2 regions of the Dietzia lutea genome follow, and region 1 is predicted to be linked to the other one. Evidence: riboswitches for the same ligand, from Rfam matches in the RefSeq annotation. Region 1 holds a riboswitch; the other holds the start of a gene.
The links. A riboswitch is a leader RNA that binds a small molecule or an ion and turns the genes downstream of it on or off. The one in region 1 is predicted to bind thiamine pyrophosphate.

Region 1 (7,116 bases):
GCTCTCCGCGCCCGGCGACCTCGACGCCGTCGCAGGCGGCCGGCTCCTCATCGACCACCCCGTCTACTCCACCGATCCCGACGCCTGCCGGGACGTGGTGCTGTGCGCGCAGTCGGACCTCGCCGACCCGGTCGCGGTGGCCGACACCGTCGCCCGCGTGCTGGCCGACTGGGGGGTTCCGGGGGAGAGGATGTCGGTGGTCGAGGCGATCCCCGGCGGGGACCGCGTGGTGTGGGACCTGGTGTGCGCGCGGGCGAGGGCGGCCGTCGGTGGCGGCGCGGGATCTGACGGCGACGACGAGGTGGGCCGCGCACTGGCCGCCCTCCAGCTGCACCGCGCGCGTTTCGTGTCCTTCCGGGAGGTGTGGGCCGAGGGGCTCCCCGCCAGGCCGGGGCAGGTCTGGCTGACGACCCGGTTCCATCCGCATGTGTTCGCCGCGGCCCGCGGCGCCTCCGGGGTGGCCGTGCGCACGGGGTCGGCCTACTACGACGTCAAGCACGGTTCGCTCGCCGACGCCGGGTCGCCGTGGGTCACCGTCGGTGTGGGCGAGGAGCGCGTCCCGGCGTTCCCGACCGCCGGCGGATTCGACCCCGAGGCGGTCACCGGGCACGTCCGCGCCGCGGTGGCGTTGGCAGAGGAGCTCTACCCGCTCGGCTGAGTCCGCCGGGCGGCGCTTTGTGCAACTAGTTGCACAAAGCGGGGGCTGGCCGTACGGTCGGCGACAGGCGCTCGTCGCGCCCCACCTCGCCGAAAGGAATGCCGATGGCTCTGCCCTCCGTACTCGCCGGCCCGCTCACCGTCCCGGTTCTCGCCTCGCCGATGTTCATCTACTCGGGTCCGGAACTAGTGGCCGCCCAGTGCCAGGCCGGGGTGATCGGTGCGTTCCCCGCGCTCAACGCGCGGCCGCAGTCGCTGCTGGGGGAGTGGCTCGATCAGATCACCGAGAGCAACGCGGCCTACGCCGCGGCGAACCCGGACCGGTACGTGGCGCCGTTCGCCGTCAACCAGATCGTCCACCGGTCCAACGACCGGCTAGAACAGGATCTGGCGACGGTCGTCGAGCACGAGGTACCCATCGTCATCACCTCACTCGGCGCTCGTGAGGAGGTCAACGAGGCCGTCCACTCCTACGGTGGGATCGTCCTCCACGACGTCATCAACAACCGCTTCGCCCGCAAGGCCATCGAGAAGGGCGCCGACGGGCTGGTCGCGGTGGCCGCCGGGGCCGGAGGCCACGCCGGCACGCAGTCCCCGTTCGCGCTCCTCCGGGAGATCCGCGAGTGGTTCGACGGCCCACTGCTGCTGTCCGGGGCCATCGCCCACGGGCGGTCCGTCCTCGCCGCGCAGGCGGCAGGAGCGGACCTCGCCTACGTCGGTTCGGCGTTCCTCGCGACGGAGGAGTCGCGGGCGACGCCGGAGTACAAGCAGATGATCGTCGACAGTTCCGCCGACGACATCGTCTACAGCAACCTGTTCACCGGCATCCACGGCAACTATCTCCGGGGCAGCATCGAGGCCGCCGGGCTGGACCCGGACAACCTGCCGGAGTCGGACCCGTCGGCCATGGACTTCGGCTCGGGCGGGGCGAACGACTCCAAGGCGTGGCGCGACATCTGGGGAGCCGGGCAGGGCGTGGGCGCCGTCCGCTCCACCGGCACCGTCCGCGACCTGGTCGATCGCCTGCGGGGCGAATACGACGAGGCGCTGGACGCCCTCACCGCCGGCGTCGCCGCGCTGCGCTGAGCCGATGTCGCTGAAGTTCGCGATCCTCACCTCGCTCACCGAGCGGAAGGGCAGCGGGATCGAACTCGCCCGACGCTTCGACAGGTCGATCGGGTACTTCTGGCCCGCCACCCACCAGCAGATCTACCGCGAACTCGACCGGCTGGCCTCGGCCGGTCTGATCCGGGAACTGCCACAGGACAGCCCGCCCCGGCGCGGACAACCCAGGCGGTTCGCGGTCACCGACGACGGCCGCCGATCGCTGGTCGAGTGGATCGGCGAGGACGACGCCCCGGACGTGACGCGGTCGACCCTCGCGGTCCGCGTCCGGGCCGCCGCCGCCACGGGCCGGACCGACGAGGTCCGCCGCGCCCTCGAGCACCACCGCGGCAGGCGACGGGAGAACCTCGAGCGCAACCTCGAGATCGAGAGGCGCGACTTCTCCGCCGTCGACCCGTCGGACCTGCGCGGCGTCCTCCAGCACCGCGTCCTCACGCTGGGCATCGAGGAGGAGCGGGTCTGGCTGACGTGGTGCGACGAGACGTTGGAGGCGCTGGACCGGCTGCCGGCGCGGTGAACGGTCTCCGGGGTCGTCCGTCTCCCGCCCTCCGAGCCGACGCCCCTCACTGGGCGAGTAGCTCCCGGAGGGTTGACGCCCCGTCGTAGCTCGTCCGGAACAGTCCGCGGCGCTGCAGGACCGGGATCACGAGATCCACGAAATCCTCCAGGCCGTCCGGGTAGCTCGGAGGCATGAGGTTGAACCCGTCGGCCGCGCCCGCCCGGTACCAGCGCTCGATCTCGTCCGCGATCGACTCGGGCGTACCGAGCATCGTGCAGTGCCCTCCGCCCGCCGCGAGGGTACCAAGCAGCTCGCGCACGGTGGGCGAGTCCTTGCGGACGATCCGGAGGATGGTCTCGTAGCGGCCCTGCGGCCCCGCGAACTCGGCCAGCGGCGGCAGCTCCGGAACAGGCGCGTCGAGCTCCCAGTCGGAGCAGTCCTGCCCGGTGAACAGCGACAGCTGGGCCAACGACTCCTCGACCGGCAGCAGGGCGTCGAGCTCCGCCTTCTTCTGACGGGCTTCCGCCACCGTCGACCCGACATACGTCACCAGTCCGGGCATGACGACCAGCGAGTCCGCGTCCCTGCCCGCCGCCTCCGCCCTCCGCCTCAGGTCCGAGGCGTACGCCGTCGCGGCGTCGTCGTCATAGGCGACGGCGTAGATCCCCTCGGCGTGCCGTGCCGCCAGGTCCCGGCCCGGGTCCGACGATCCGGCCTGGAACAGAACCGGGCGGCCCTGCGGCGACCGCGGCACGGTGAGTGGTCCGTCCACCAGGAAGTGCTCGCCCGCGTGGCGCACCGCTCGCACCTTCGCCGGATCCGCCCACAACCCGGTGCGGTCGAGGACCAGTGCGTCGGCGTCCCATGAATCCCACAGGGCGAGGGCGGTCTGCACGAACTCCTCGGCCCGCTCGTACCGCTCGGAGTGCCCCGGCAGTGAGGCCATCCCGTGGTTGCGCGCCTCCGCGTCGAACATGGAGGTCACCACGTTCCATCCGATCCGTCCGCCGCTGATGTGGTCGAGCGAGGCCAGCATGCGGGCGGCGTGGAACGGCGTGAAGAACGTGGTGGACACGGTGCTCACCAGTCCCACGTGTCGGGTCGCCCGCGCCATCGCCGACAGTGCGGTCAATGGCTCGAGGAACCACCACGAGCCGCTGCCCGGGTCGAGCACCGAGTGGCCGTCGGCGAAGAACACCGCGTCGAGGCAGCCCCGCTCCGCCGTCCGGGCCAGCTCCTCCCAGTACGCGATGTCGCCGAGTCGCTCCACCGGGGAACCGGGCTGGCGCCACGCGGCGGAGTGGTGGCCGCAACCGAACAGGAACGCATTGACATGCAGCATGGGGACATCCCTTCGCCGGCACTACCCGGAGCAGGTTCAACGGGTCTCATCTCAGCCGCCCCCGGTGGGCGGCACCCCGTGTCGTGACCCCTAGTCTAGACCCCGTCGACGGTCAGCAGGATCTTCCCGTGCGACTCCCCGGACTCCAGCAGGGCCAGCGCCTCGGCTGCCCGCTCCAGGGGGATCTCACGGAAGACCCTCGTGGTGACGTCACCGGCCGCGACCATCGGCCACACGTGATCCACGACCTCCCGGCAGATGCCCGTCTTGCCGCCGGGGCCGTCCACCGGCCGCGCCCGGAGGTTCGTGGCGAGGACGCCGGCCCTCTTGGGCAACAACCTGCCCAGGTTGAGCTCGCCCTTCACCCCGCCCTGGAGTCCGATGACGACCACGCGACCGTCCGGCGCCAGGGACGCGATGTTCGGCTCGAGGTACTTCGCGCCCATCACGTCGAGGACCAGGTCGACGCCTCTGCCTCTCTCGTCGTCGTCGGTCCATTCCCTCACCCGCTCGACGAAATCCTCGTCCCGGTAGTCGATCACCAGCTCGGCGCCCAGCTCGCGGCACATGGCCACCTTCTCCGGCCCGCCGGCCGTGGCGGCGACCCGGGCCCCCAGCGCGCGGCACACCTGGATCGCATGGGAGCCGATGCCGCCCGCGCCACCGTGGATCAGCACCCGCGGCGCCCCCAGTTCGGTCCGGCCCCAGTGCGCGTCCGCCGCGAGGATGCCCCGACCGAGCCCACCCGTCATCGCCAGGTTCGACCACACCGTGCACGCCACCTCGGGAAGCGACGCCGCCTCGTGCAGCGAGACCCCCGCCGGAAGGGGCATGACCTGGCCTGCCGGGACGGCGACCTTCTCGGCGTACCCGCCGCCGGCCAGCAGGGCGCACACCTCGTCGCCGACCGCCAGGCCCTCCACGCCCTCGCCGACCGTCGAGATGCGTCCGGAGCACTCCAGGCCGAGGATCTCCGAGGCACCGGGAGGCGGCGGGTAGTGCCCCTTGGTCTGCAGGAGGTCGGCGCGGTTGACGGCCGACGCCGCCACGTCGATGAGCACCTCACCCGCGGCCGGGACCGGGTCGGCGACCTCGGTCAGATGCAGGGAGTCGGGACCGTTGTCGTACGCGATGGCCTTCATGCCCTCGACCGTAGCCGGACTGGGTGACGGCGGGCGAGGTGAACTAGCATGGGCGACGTCGTACAGGCGGTTCCACGTGGAACCGGCGTGGCCGCGCGTGTCGTGGTCGGCGGCGCAGGAAGTGTGGCAGAGCGGCCGAATGCACTCGCCTTGAAAGCGAGCGTGCCTGAACAGCACCGGGGGTTCAAATCCCTCCACTTCCGCAATGGGCCCGGCCCTCGGGGGCCGGGTCAGGCGGTGGTCTCGCGCAGATCGGACGCCGAGACGTAGCGGATGATCTCCAGGATCCGCGTGTAGGAGCGGGACTTGCCCGACACGATCGAAGTGTGGTCCTCGTCCTCGAACATGACGAGCTTGGCCCGACCGCCCCGACGGTTGACCTCGTCCACGTAGCGCTGCGAGTTCTCCGGCGCCACGGTCACGTCCTGCCTGCCGTGCAGGGCGATCACCGGGGTTCCCGTGTCGATGTTCTGAATGGGATCCACCGATGTGTAGCGGCCCGATACCTCGTCGGGTGTGCCACCGAGCATGGCGACGATCCTGTCGTCACCGTGGGTGGCCCCGTAGGCCATGTCCAACGGCCCCGCGATCGAGATGACGCGGGTGGGGCGGAAGCTCGGCTTGGAGCCCACCTCCCCGTCCTCGAGCTGGTGTCGGGTCGCCGCCCAGACGGCGAGTTGTGCGCCGGTGCTGTGGCCCACCACCACCTCGTCGTCGGTGGTGATCTGCGGGAACCTCTTGTCGACTTCGGTGACGTGGTCGAGCGCGTCGGCCACGTCGCGGAAGGTGATGGGCCAGCCGCCGCCCGACCCGATGTGTCGGTACTCGATGTTGTAGACCGCCATCCCGCGGCTGGCGAGTTCGCGGGCCAGGTGGTCGAACGAGCTCGTCCCGATCTCCTTGTGCCAGGCCCCGCCGTGGATGAGCACGGCCAGCGGGATGGAGTCGACCTTCTGGTCACCTGCCGGGAGGTAGAGGTCGGCCCAGTTGTGCTCCGGGTCGGGAGCGGGGTAGCGGGTGGGGTACTCGAAGCGCTGCACCGTGACCTCGTCCAGCCGGACGGGGCCCGCGTACGTCGGTTCGACCGTGGGGGCCGCGCTCGTCGTCATGCATCCCACGAGGAACAGCGAGCCGACCGACAGGGCCGCGCCGAGCACGGCCGGGCGTCTGTACCTGCCGAGGTCTCGACCTGACATGGTGCCCACTTCCTCAGGAGTCAATAAGGCTGAAAATCCTCTTTCTCCATGTGGACACGTCAGCGAAGTGCGGAAGTGTGGCCGGAAGTTCGGAGAGTGAAACCCATCTTACAAACTTGCGGAGCATTTCGGCGGCCCGGGTGTCCCCGAGTTCCCCCGCGCCCGGTCAACGGGCGGTCAGCGGCCGCCTGCCCGGGGTTCGTCCTCTCCCGTCGTGGCCTCGTCCTCCGCCACGGCACCGTCGGCTCCGGGCAGACCCGCGCCGACTCCGCCGACGTCGGTGATCGTCCAGTCGGAGGCGCGGTCCATGGTGAGCGTGTAGGTGGCCGTCGCCGCGACGCCCTCCGGGGTCTGCTTGCTCCGGGACGTCATGTCCACGAAGACCTGAACGACGAACGTGTCCCCGTCGGTCTCCGAGACCTCCGCCGCGAGCAGGCGCGCGGTGGAGGTGTACTCCATCCGCGTCAGCCAGGGGCCCACCACATCGACGGCGGCCTCGAGCTTGGGGGCGAGCTGATCGCTCACGCCCTCGGAGAGAGCGTCGCGCCACCCGTCGAGATCCTCGTAGTCGACAGCGGAGACCGCCATCGCGTACTCGGAGGCCACCTCCTCGGCAGCCGCCTCGGTGTCGAGCCGCCCCTGCAGCTGCGCGAGCCGCGCGTCCGAGTCGTCGGTGGCCCAGAGGGTGGCAAAGACGGCTGCGGCCACGAGCGCCGCGACGGCAACGACGGCGAGGACGCGCGTCGATCGCCACCACGGCGTCGCCGTGCGGTCGGCGGTAGCGGTGGGCGCGGCGGTGGTGGGCTCTGTCGTGGTGGGCTCGGTGGTGGACTCTGTGTCTGCCATGTGGCGGGCTCCTCGGGGCGGATCGTCAGGACGGTGGTCTGTTGTGGCGCGGACGCCGGGTCCTGCCCGGGTCATCGGGGCATGGTGACGGTGAAACGGACGGCGTCGTCCGGCGCGGTGGCGATCGCGTTCTCGAGCAGGGTCGCGATGTCGAGGTTCGCGATGCTCGGCCCCACCGCTCCCGTGACGGGCCGGAGGGCCTGGCCGATCGCGCCCACTTCGGGGGCGAGGTCGCCGAGGACGCGGTAGAGCTGTTCCTGTTCGTCGCGCCACGAGCCCAGGATCTCGTCACCCTTGAGGACGGCGGAC
Region 2 (7,116 bases), 1.5 Mb from region 1:
GGTTCTCGACATAGGTCTGCCGGGCGGCGTTGAGCACCAGCACATCGATTCCACCAAGGCCGGCCACTGCGTCACGGACGATCCCCCGCGCCACCTCTTCGTCGCCGACGTCTCCGGGCAGCAGGACGCAGGTGCGGCCGGCCTCGCGGACCAGCCGGGCGACCTCGTCGGCATCGGACTGCTCGGAGGGCAGGTATCCGATCGCCACGTCGGCCCCTTCGCGTGCGTACGCGATCGCCACCGCGCGACCGATGCCCGAGTCGCCGCCGGTGATGAGCGCGCGGCGGCCGGTGAGCCTGCCGTGACCGACGTAGGACGTCTCACCGTGATCGGCCGGCGGCTGGAGCTCGGAAGCGAGCCCCGGCACCGGCTGGGACTGCATCGGGATGTCGACCTCGTACTTGGTGGTGGGGTCGGCGATCGGCTGGGCGTTCGGATCGGTGGTCACGGCAGGCCTCCTCGGAAGTCGGGAACTCGACCGTACGCCGCGATCGAACTGCGACACTGGGCGACATGCACAGCCGCCGTTCAGCCTTCCGCCCGTCCGCCGCTCGTCACGTCGCCGCGGCAGTGGCTTCGGTGCTCGTGGCAGCGGGACTCGTCGTCGTCCAGGGTGCCGCCACCACCGCACCGGCCGCGCACGCGGCGCCCACCTGGGGCACGTGCCCCGACACCGTGTCCACCCCCGGCGCGGTCTGCACGACGGTGACCGTGCCGCAGGACTACTCGCGGCCGGACGGCGAGACCATCGACGTCACCGTGTCCAAGCTCCCGGCCCGCGACCCGGACGCCCGGCGCGGGGTGCTGTTCGGCAACGCGGGAGGACCGGGCGGGGACTCCCTGACCTACTTCGACGACAACGAGCTCTTCACCTGGCCCGATGCCCTGCGCGACGAGTGGGATCTGATCGGCGTACAGCCCCGGGGACTCGCCCACGCCGGGCCACTGCAGTGCGCTCCGCTGAACCCGGCGGACGTCCTCATGTTGGCGACCAACGTCGGAGGAGCACACCGGGCGGTGTGCGAGTCGGTCAGCGGCGACGACTGGCGGCACCTGACCACCGAGAACACCGCCCGCGACTGGGAGCAGGTGCGACTGTCGCTCGGCGAGGAGCAGATTTCAATCCACGGTCTGTCCTACGGCACCCTGCTCGGCTCCACCTACGCGACGTTGTTCCCCCAGCACACGGACAAGGTCGTGCTGGACTCGGGCGCTCACCCGGACTGGATGTGGAACCAGGTGCTGCTCGAGCAGAACGAGCCACACAAGCGGCGGGTGCACGACATGTTCGACTGGATCGCGGCCAACGACGCCACGTACGGCCTGGGCGACACCCCGCTGAAGGTGTATCAGCGCTGGACGGAGCGGGTGCTCGCCGAGGCCGGCACGACCCCGACACTTGCTCCGCCGCCCGCGCGCGTGGGCGATGTGCCGGCGGAGTGGCAGTCCCTGGCGCAGGCGTGGATCGACGGTACGACGCTCACCGGGCCGGCGCGGGCGCAGCTCGAGGGCCTCGCGCGGCAACTGCGCAACCCCGGCGCGATGCAGTCGCAGTCGATCACGCTCGCCGCGACGCGGAGCCTCGCGCCGCAGTCGCAGGGCTGGCCGATGTTGGCGGCGGCCCTGCGTGACGGCACACCGCTGGGAGTGGTCGATCCGGAGATGCCGGCCGTGCCGGCGGAGGCGCTGATCGCGGTGAACATGCAGTCGGCGATCCTCTGCAACGAGAACCGCGTGGCCCCGCGGCCGCTGGATTACCCCGGCTTCCTGTGGACCCAGTTCGTCACCGGCGACATCTTCGACGCCACCGGCCTGATGTTCAGCTCGGGCGCAGCGTGTGCGGGAGCCCCCGCCGTCGCCACTCCGGTCGAGGTGAGCGGTGACGCGCTCGAGGTTCCGCCGCTGCTGATCAACTCGGTGGCGGACCCGCAGACCCCGCTGCACGGCGCCCGCGCGCTGGCGGACCGGATGGGCGCACACATGGTCACCGTCGACGGCGGTGATCACGGGCAGGTCGCGAAGGGCAACACGGTCGTCGACGACGCCGTGGTCGAGTACCTGCGCACCGGGCACACCGCGCTCACCTCGGCGCCCGCACCGCCGCCGCCGGTCGCGCGGTGACCGCCCGACGCCGTGACCGGATGCGAGAAGACGCCGGATCACCCACACTGCGGATACGACCGGATTCCATCGATTCGAAGGAGCAAGCATGCCCCGTTACCGCGTAGTGGACCCCGACCAGAACGTGATCGACGAGAAGGAGTTCGCTGACGACACCAAGGCGTACGACTGGTTCAAGACGGTCGAGGTTCCCGATGACGCGCTCGGGTACGCCATGGAGGTCGACATGGACGGCAAGTGGACCCGATTCGAGATCAACGACGGCGGCACCAACACCTCCCCCGCCGCCGACGAGGGCACCGGCACCCCCTGATCCGAGTTCTGCGCGCCTGATCGGGCACGCCGTTCCGACACCGAGTCAGGCGACACCCCGCACGATCGCTACTCCGCCTCAGCTGCGGCCCGAAAGGGCGCGGCGGGGCGGAGTAGTTCTGTGTCCGGCCCCGGTCTCCCTTCAACCCCGATCCCCGCGTCCCGGCGCGCGCCTCGCCCGGTGGATGTGGTCGCGCACGGCCACCGTCAGCGCGTCCAGCCGGGCGGCTTCGGTGAGGAGATCGGCGACTCCGCTCGGACGGTTGGTGGTGCTGTCGACCAGGGCGTCGTTCGCCCGCTCCAGAAGTTGGGTGAACGCGGGGTCGCCGTCAAGGGCGTCTCGAACGGCGGGGTACTCGGCTTCGAGCGGGGTGCCGATGCCGAGCGTGGAGCGGAGCTCATACCAGCGGTCGAGGGTCGCGGCGAGTGCCTCGGAGGCCAGCGCGTGGGTGCGGCGAGCGGTGTCGACGGCGCGCTCGGCGGTGAGCTGCGCCGTGTCGGTCCCCCTGCTGAGCCGGCGGTGTCGGGCGAGATCCTCCAGGCCGGAGCGCACGAGCCATCCGGTCGACGCGATCCAGGCGACCACACCGGCGAGGACTGCGAGCACCACCAGCGCGAGGATCAGCGGCATGTCACATCACCGCGTTGAGAACGAGGGTCAGCGGGACAGCCAGGAGCACCGCCGCCGAGAGGCCGGCCCCGATCAATCTCCCCACGCCCGACCACCGGAGTTCGGAGCGTTCGGCCTCCAGCGCCGCGGGTGACAGCGGAGCCGCGAGGCGCCCGGCGGCTGAGGCCGCGGACTCGGCGACCGTGGGCCAGGTCCGCGGGACGTGTCGGCGCGGATCGCTGCCGAGGTCGTCGGCGGCGAGGAGGGCTCGTTGCTCGTCCCATTCGGCGAGGCGTTGGTCGAGTTCGGCGACAGCGGCCTCGGCCTCGGCGATCCGGCGGCCCTCGGCCGTCCGCGAGAACATCACCGAGGGGAACTGCATGGCTCCAGCCTCCCCCACCCCGACCGGCACCGGCAAGAGGCCGCGCACGTGTGAGGGTGCGCGGGCGCGCGAGTGCGCGGGCGCGCGAGTGCGCGGGCGCGCGAGTGCGCGGGCGCGGGCGCGCGGGCGCGGTGCGATCGGCGCCGCCGCGCCCTCACCCCTTGACCAGTCCCCCGTCCACGATGAGGTTCTGCCCGGTCACGGCGCGCGCCCACGGGGAGGCGAAGAACAGCACCGCGTCGGCGAGCTCGGCCGGGGTGATCGCGCGCCGCAGCGGCGTCCCCGAGGCGATGAGGTCGAACACCTCTGCAGGCGTAGCGGCGCTGGCGTCGGTGGTGCGCAGCAGACCGCCGGAGACCATGTTCACCGTGATGCCGTCCGGTCCCAGATCGGTGGCGAGGGTCCGGGTCAGCGACAGCGCGGCGGCCTTGGCGGCGGTGTAGTCGTGGTACGGCACGACGGGGTGCTGGAACAGGTTGGTGCCGATGTTCACGATCCGTCCGAAGCCGGCCTCGCGCATGCCCGGAAGCGTCGCCTGGGTCGTGGCGAGGGTGGCCTTGACCGCGCCGCGGAGTTGCGAGTCGAAGTCGTCCCAGGTCAGCGTCTCGGGTCGCGGGCGGGCGTCACCGTTGAACTCGAAGTCGACGAGCGCGTTGTTGACGACCGTGGTGACGGGCGCGCCGAAGTGGCGACGGGCGGCGTCGACGAGGGCGTGCACCTCGTCGTCGTCGGTGACGTCGGCGCGTAGTGCGACGACGCGGTCCTCGCCGAGCTCACGGACGAGGTCAGCGGCGGCCACCTCGCTCCGGTGATAGTTGACGACGACGAGAGCGCCCTCTCTGGAGAAGGCGCGACTGATGTCCGCGCCGAGCCCGCGGGCGCCGCCGGTGACGAGGACGACCTGCTCGTCGATCCGCACGCTGTTGCCGATATCCATTGCCACTCGCTTCCCGGTGTTCCCGGCGAGGGTGACGATGCGGCTCCGCCACTCGGCAGCGCAGGGCGCGGCCGATCGGCGACGGCACCGGGACCACCGTTGCGGTGGCGGCGGCCGTATCGACATTCCTTCGCTGGAACTACCCAGATCAGGTTCGACGGGTGTGATCTCAGCCGCCCGGATGGGCAGCACCCCGTGTCGTGGACCACTATAGATCACCGGCCGGTACGGCGGGCGGCTCCCCGCGTCGATCCGCTCAGTGCGTGGTCAATCCCGTGGTCATCCAGCGGTCTCGTACCTGGCCGCCAGCTTCGAGAGCGTCTCGGTGATGCCCGCCGCGTTCTGCTTGGACACCCCCACGCTCTCGAAGAACCTGCCGAGCTTGGACGGCCGGTTGTCGAAGCTCTCGACGACCTTCGTCTTCCCGTCACCGGCCGGGGTGAACTCCCAGCGCCACCGGTGCCCTGCGGGGTGCGCCCACTCGATCACCTTTTCCGTCGCGGTGTCGCGGTGCTCGGTGACTGTGCAGGTGATGCGGTACGGCACGCCGTACATGCGCATCGCGGTGGTGAACTTGGCGCCGGGGTGCAGGGTGGCCGGCCCCTGGACGTTGTCGCGGACCGTTCCGGACCCGTCGACGAGTCCGTGCTTGCGAGGGTCGTAGACGAGGGCGAACAGTTCGTCGGCGGGCGCGTTCACGGTGACGCTGCGGGCGACCACGCGCGGTCCGCGGTCGATTGTGCTGATGGCGGTCATGGTCAGGTGGGACCTTCCGGTTGGACTCGGCCTGGCGGCGAGCTCGGATGCGGTTCACCCCACCGTACGACCGCGCTCCGACATCGTGCGGCGCTTCGTGTACGGCCGGCAGGTCAGCTGACGGCCTTGAGCCCGACCACACCGCCGATGATCATGGCCAGGAACAGCACCTTCGCCGCCGAGGCGGGTTCCGCCCCGGTGGCCATGGCGTAGACCACGGTCAGCGAGGCTCCGATGCCGACCCACACCGCGTACGCCGTGCCCACGGGCAGCTCGCGCATCGCGTAGGCCAGTCCGGCCATGCTCACGACCAGGGCGACGCCGAACACCACCGTTGGCCAGAGCCGGGTGAACCCCTCCGAACGGCCCATCGCGGTGGCCCACACGGCCTCGAGCACCCCGCACAGAACGAGCACGACCCATGCCATGACAGCCTCCTACGGGCCGTCTTGTCGCACACCGGGTACGGCGCCCCTCGTCCGGAGGCCCCGGGCCGGGGCTCTGATCCCCAGAGTGGCAGTCCCGGTGGCCCCGGACAACGTCAGATCCGTCACCGCGATAAGTCGCACTAATTAAGGTGGCGTTCATGCGAGTGGGAACGGTCTCGGAGCTGTGGCGCTACCCCGTGAAGTCGATGCGGGGCGACCGCGTGGCCGAGACGGCGGTGACCGAGCGCTGGGGCCTGCCCGGCGACCGGGGCTGGGTGATCAGGGACGAGGACGCCGGCGAGCTCCGCAGCGCCAAGAAGTGGGCGGAGCTGTTGCAGTTCCACGCCCGCTACGTCGAGGAGCCGCAGGGCGACGCGACGCCGACCATCGAGATCGACTTCCCGGACGGCTCGTCGATGCGCAGCGATGACGACACCGTCCACGAGGCGCTCTCGGCCGCGCTGGGTCGGCGCGTCACACTGTGGCCGCGTCGGCCGGTCGACGATCACGAGCACTACCGCCGTCGCGCCGTCGACGAGGCGGACCTGCGCACCCAGCTCGGCCTGGGGCCCGACGACCCGTTCCCCGAATACTCGGATATGCCCGAGGACGTGCTGACCGAGCTCGGCTACTACGCCACCCCGCGCGGGACCTACTTCGACGCGATGCCGCTGTCGCTCCTGACCAGTACCGCGATGGCGTCACTGCAGGCCGCGGTGCCGGACGCGGCGATCGATCCGCGCCGGTTCCGCAAGAACCTCATCGTCACGCACGAGCCCGGCGGCGACGGGCATCCCGAGTTCGACTGGGTCGGCCGCCAGCTGGCGATCGGCGAGGTGACCTGCGAGGTCGTCATGCGCATCTCCCGCTGCAGAATGGTGACCCTCCCGCAGGCGGATCTGCCCCACGACCGCAGTGTCCTCCGGTCACTCGCGCGCGACAACGGCGCGGAGTTCGGCGTCTACCTCCGCGCGCTCTCGCCCGGCACGATCCGGGAGGGCGACGAGGTCCGGCTGGTGTGAGCCGCCGCTCGCTGGTCTGAGCCGCCGCCCGTCGGACTCGTCGCGGTCCGCCTACCGCGCCTGATCGCGGACACCCCAGGCCCCGAGCCAGATCGCCTTGAGCGCCGCCAGCATCCGCGCGGACTCGGCCTCGGCGGGTCTGACCGACCGGTCCTGAAGGAAGGCCATGACGATCATGTCGGTCAGCCTCTCGCTGATCGCCCCGTGGTCATCGGACAGCGGCGCGATCAGCCCGGCCTCGGTATCCCGACTCATCTGCAGCGAGAGGTGACGGTTCAACTCTGAGACGAGTTCCGACCAGCGTGACCTCACCTCGTCGTCGTACCCGGTCGCCTGCACGCCGGCGACCATCACCTGGTCGTGTTCCACCCATGCCGCGTAGGACTGGCCGAAGAGCCTGTCGAAGTAGGCGGCGTGGGACTCACCCGCGAGTCGGTTGTAGCTGCCGACGGTCTTCGTCCAGTCGTCCCACGCCCGTCCGACCAGCTCCCCCAGGACAGCGGCCTTGGACTCGAAGTAGAAGTAGAAGTTGGGTCGTTTGATCCCGG

Region 2: another riboswitch for thiamine pyrophosphate. It lies ahead of A6035_RS12500 (3-oxoacyl-ACP reductase); the one in region 1 lies ahead of A6035_RS02060 (LLM class flavin-dependent oxidoreductase).

What each region holds. Positions count from the first base shown of each region.
Region 1 covers NZ_CP015449.1:460,825-467,940, forward strand. Annotated here, with positions in the region: gene A6035_RS02045 (polysaccharide pyruvyl transferase family protein) at 1-658, shown strand, start outside; gene A6035_RS02050 (NAD(P)H-dependent flavin oxidoreductase) at 763-1,743, shown strand; gene A6035_RS02055 (PadR family transcriptional regulator) at 1,748-2,299, shown strand; gene A6035_RS02060 (LLM class flavin-dependent oxidoreductase) at 2,346-3,623, opposite strand; TPP riboswitch at 3,614-3,712, opposite strand; gene A6035_RS02065 (NAD(P)H-quinone oxidoreductase) at 3,719-4,765, opposite strand; tRNA gene A6035_RS02070 (tRNA-Ser) at 4,883-4,968, shown strand; gene A6035_RS02075 (alpha/beta hydrolase family protein) at 4,996-5,961, opposite strand; gene A6035_RS02080 (hypothetical protein) at 6,139-6,807, opposite strand; gene A6035_RS02085 (MlaD family protein) at 6,879-7,116, opposite strand, start outside.
Region 2 covers NZ_CP015449.1:2,730,908-2,738,023, forward strand. Annotated here, with positions in the region: gene A6035_RS12475 (SDR family oxidoreductase) at 1-448, opposite strand, end outside; gene A6035_RS12480 (alpha/beta hydrolase) at 514-2,121, shown strand; gene A6035_RS12485 (hypothetical protein) at 2,210-2,434, shown strand; gene A6035_RS12490 (hypothetical protein) at 2,576-3,064, opposite strand; gene A6035_RS12495 (hypothetical protein) at 3,066-3,425, opposite strand; gene A6035_RS12500 (3-oxoacyl-ACP reductase) at 3,580-4,362, opposite strand; TPP riboswitch at 4,471-4,568, opposite strand; gene A6035_RS12505 (SRPBCC family protein) at 4,642-5,118, opposite strand; gene A6035_RS12510 (DMT family transporter) at 5,232-5,546, opposite strand; guanidine-III (ykkC-III) riboswitch at 5,557-5,623, opposite strand; gene A6035_RS12515 (MOSC domain-containing protein) at 5,705-6,568, shown strand; gene A6035_RS12520 (TetR/AcrR family transcriptional regulator) at 6,620-7,116, opposite strand, start outside.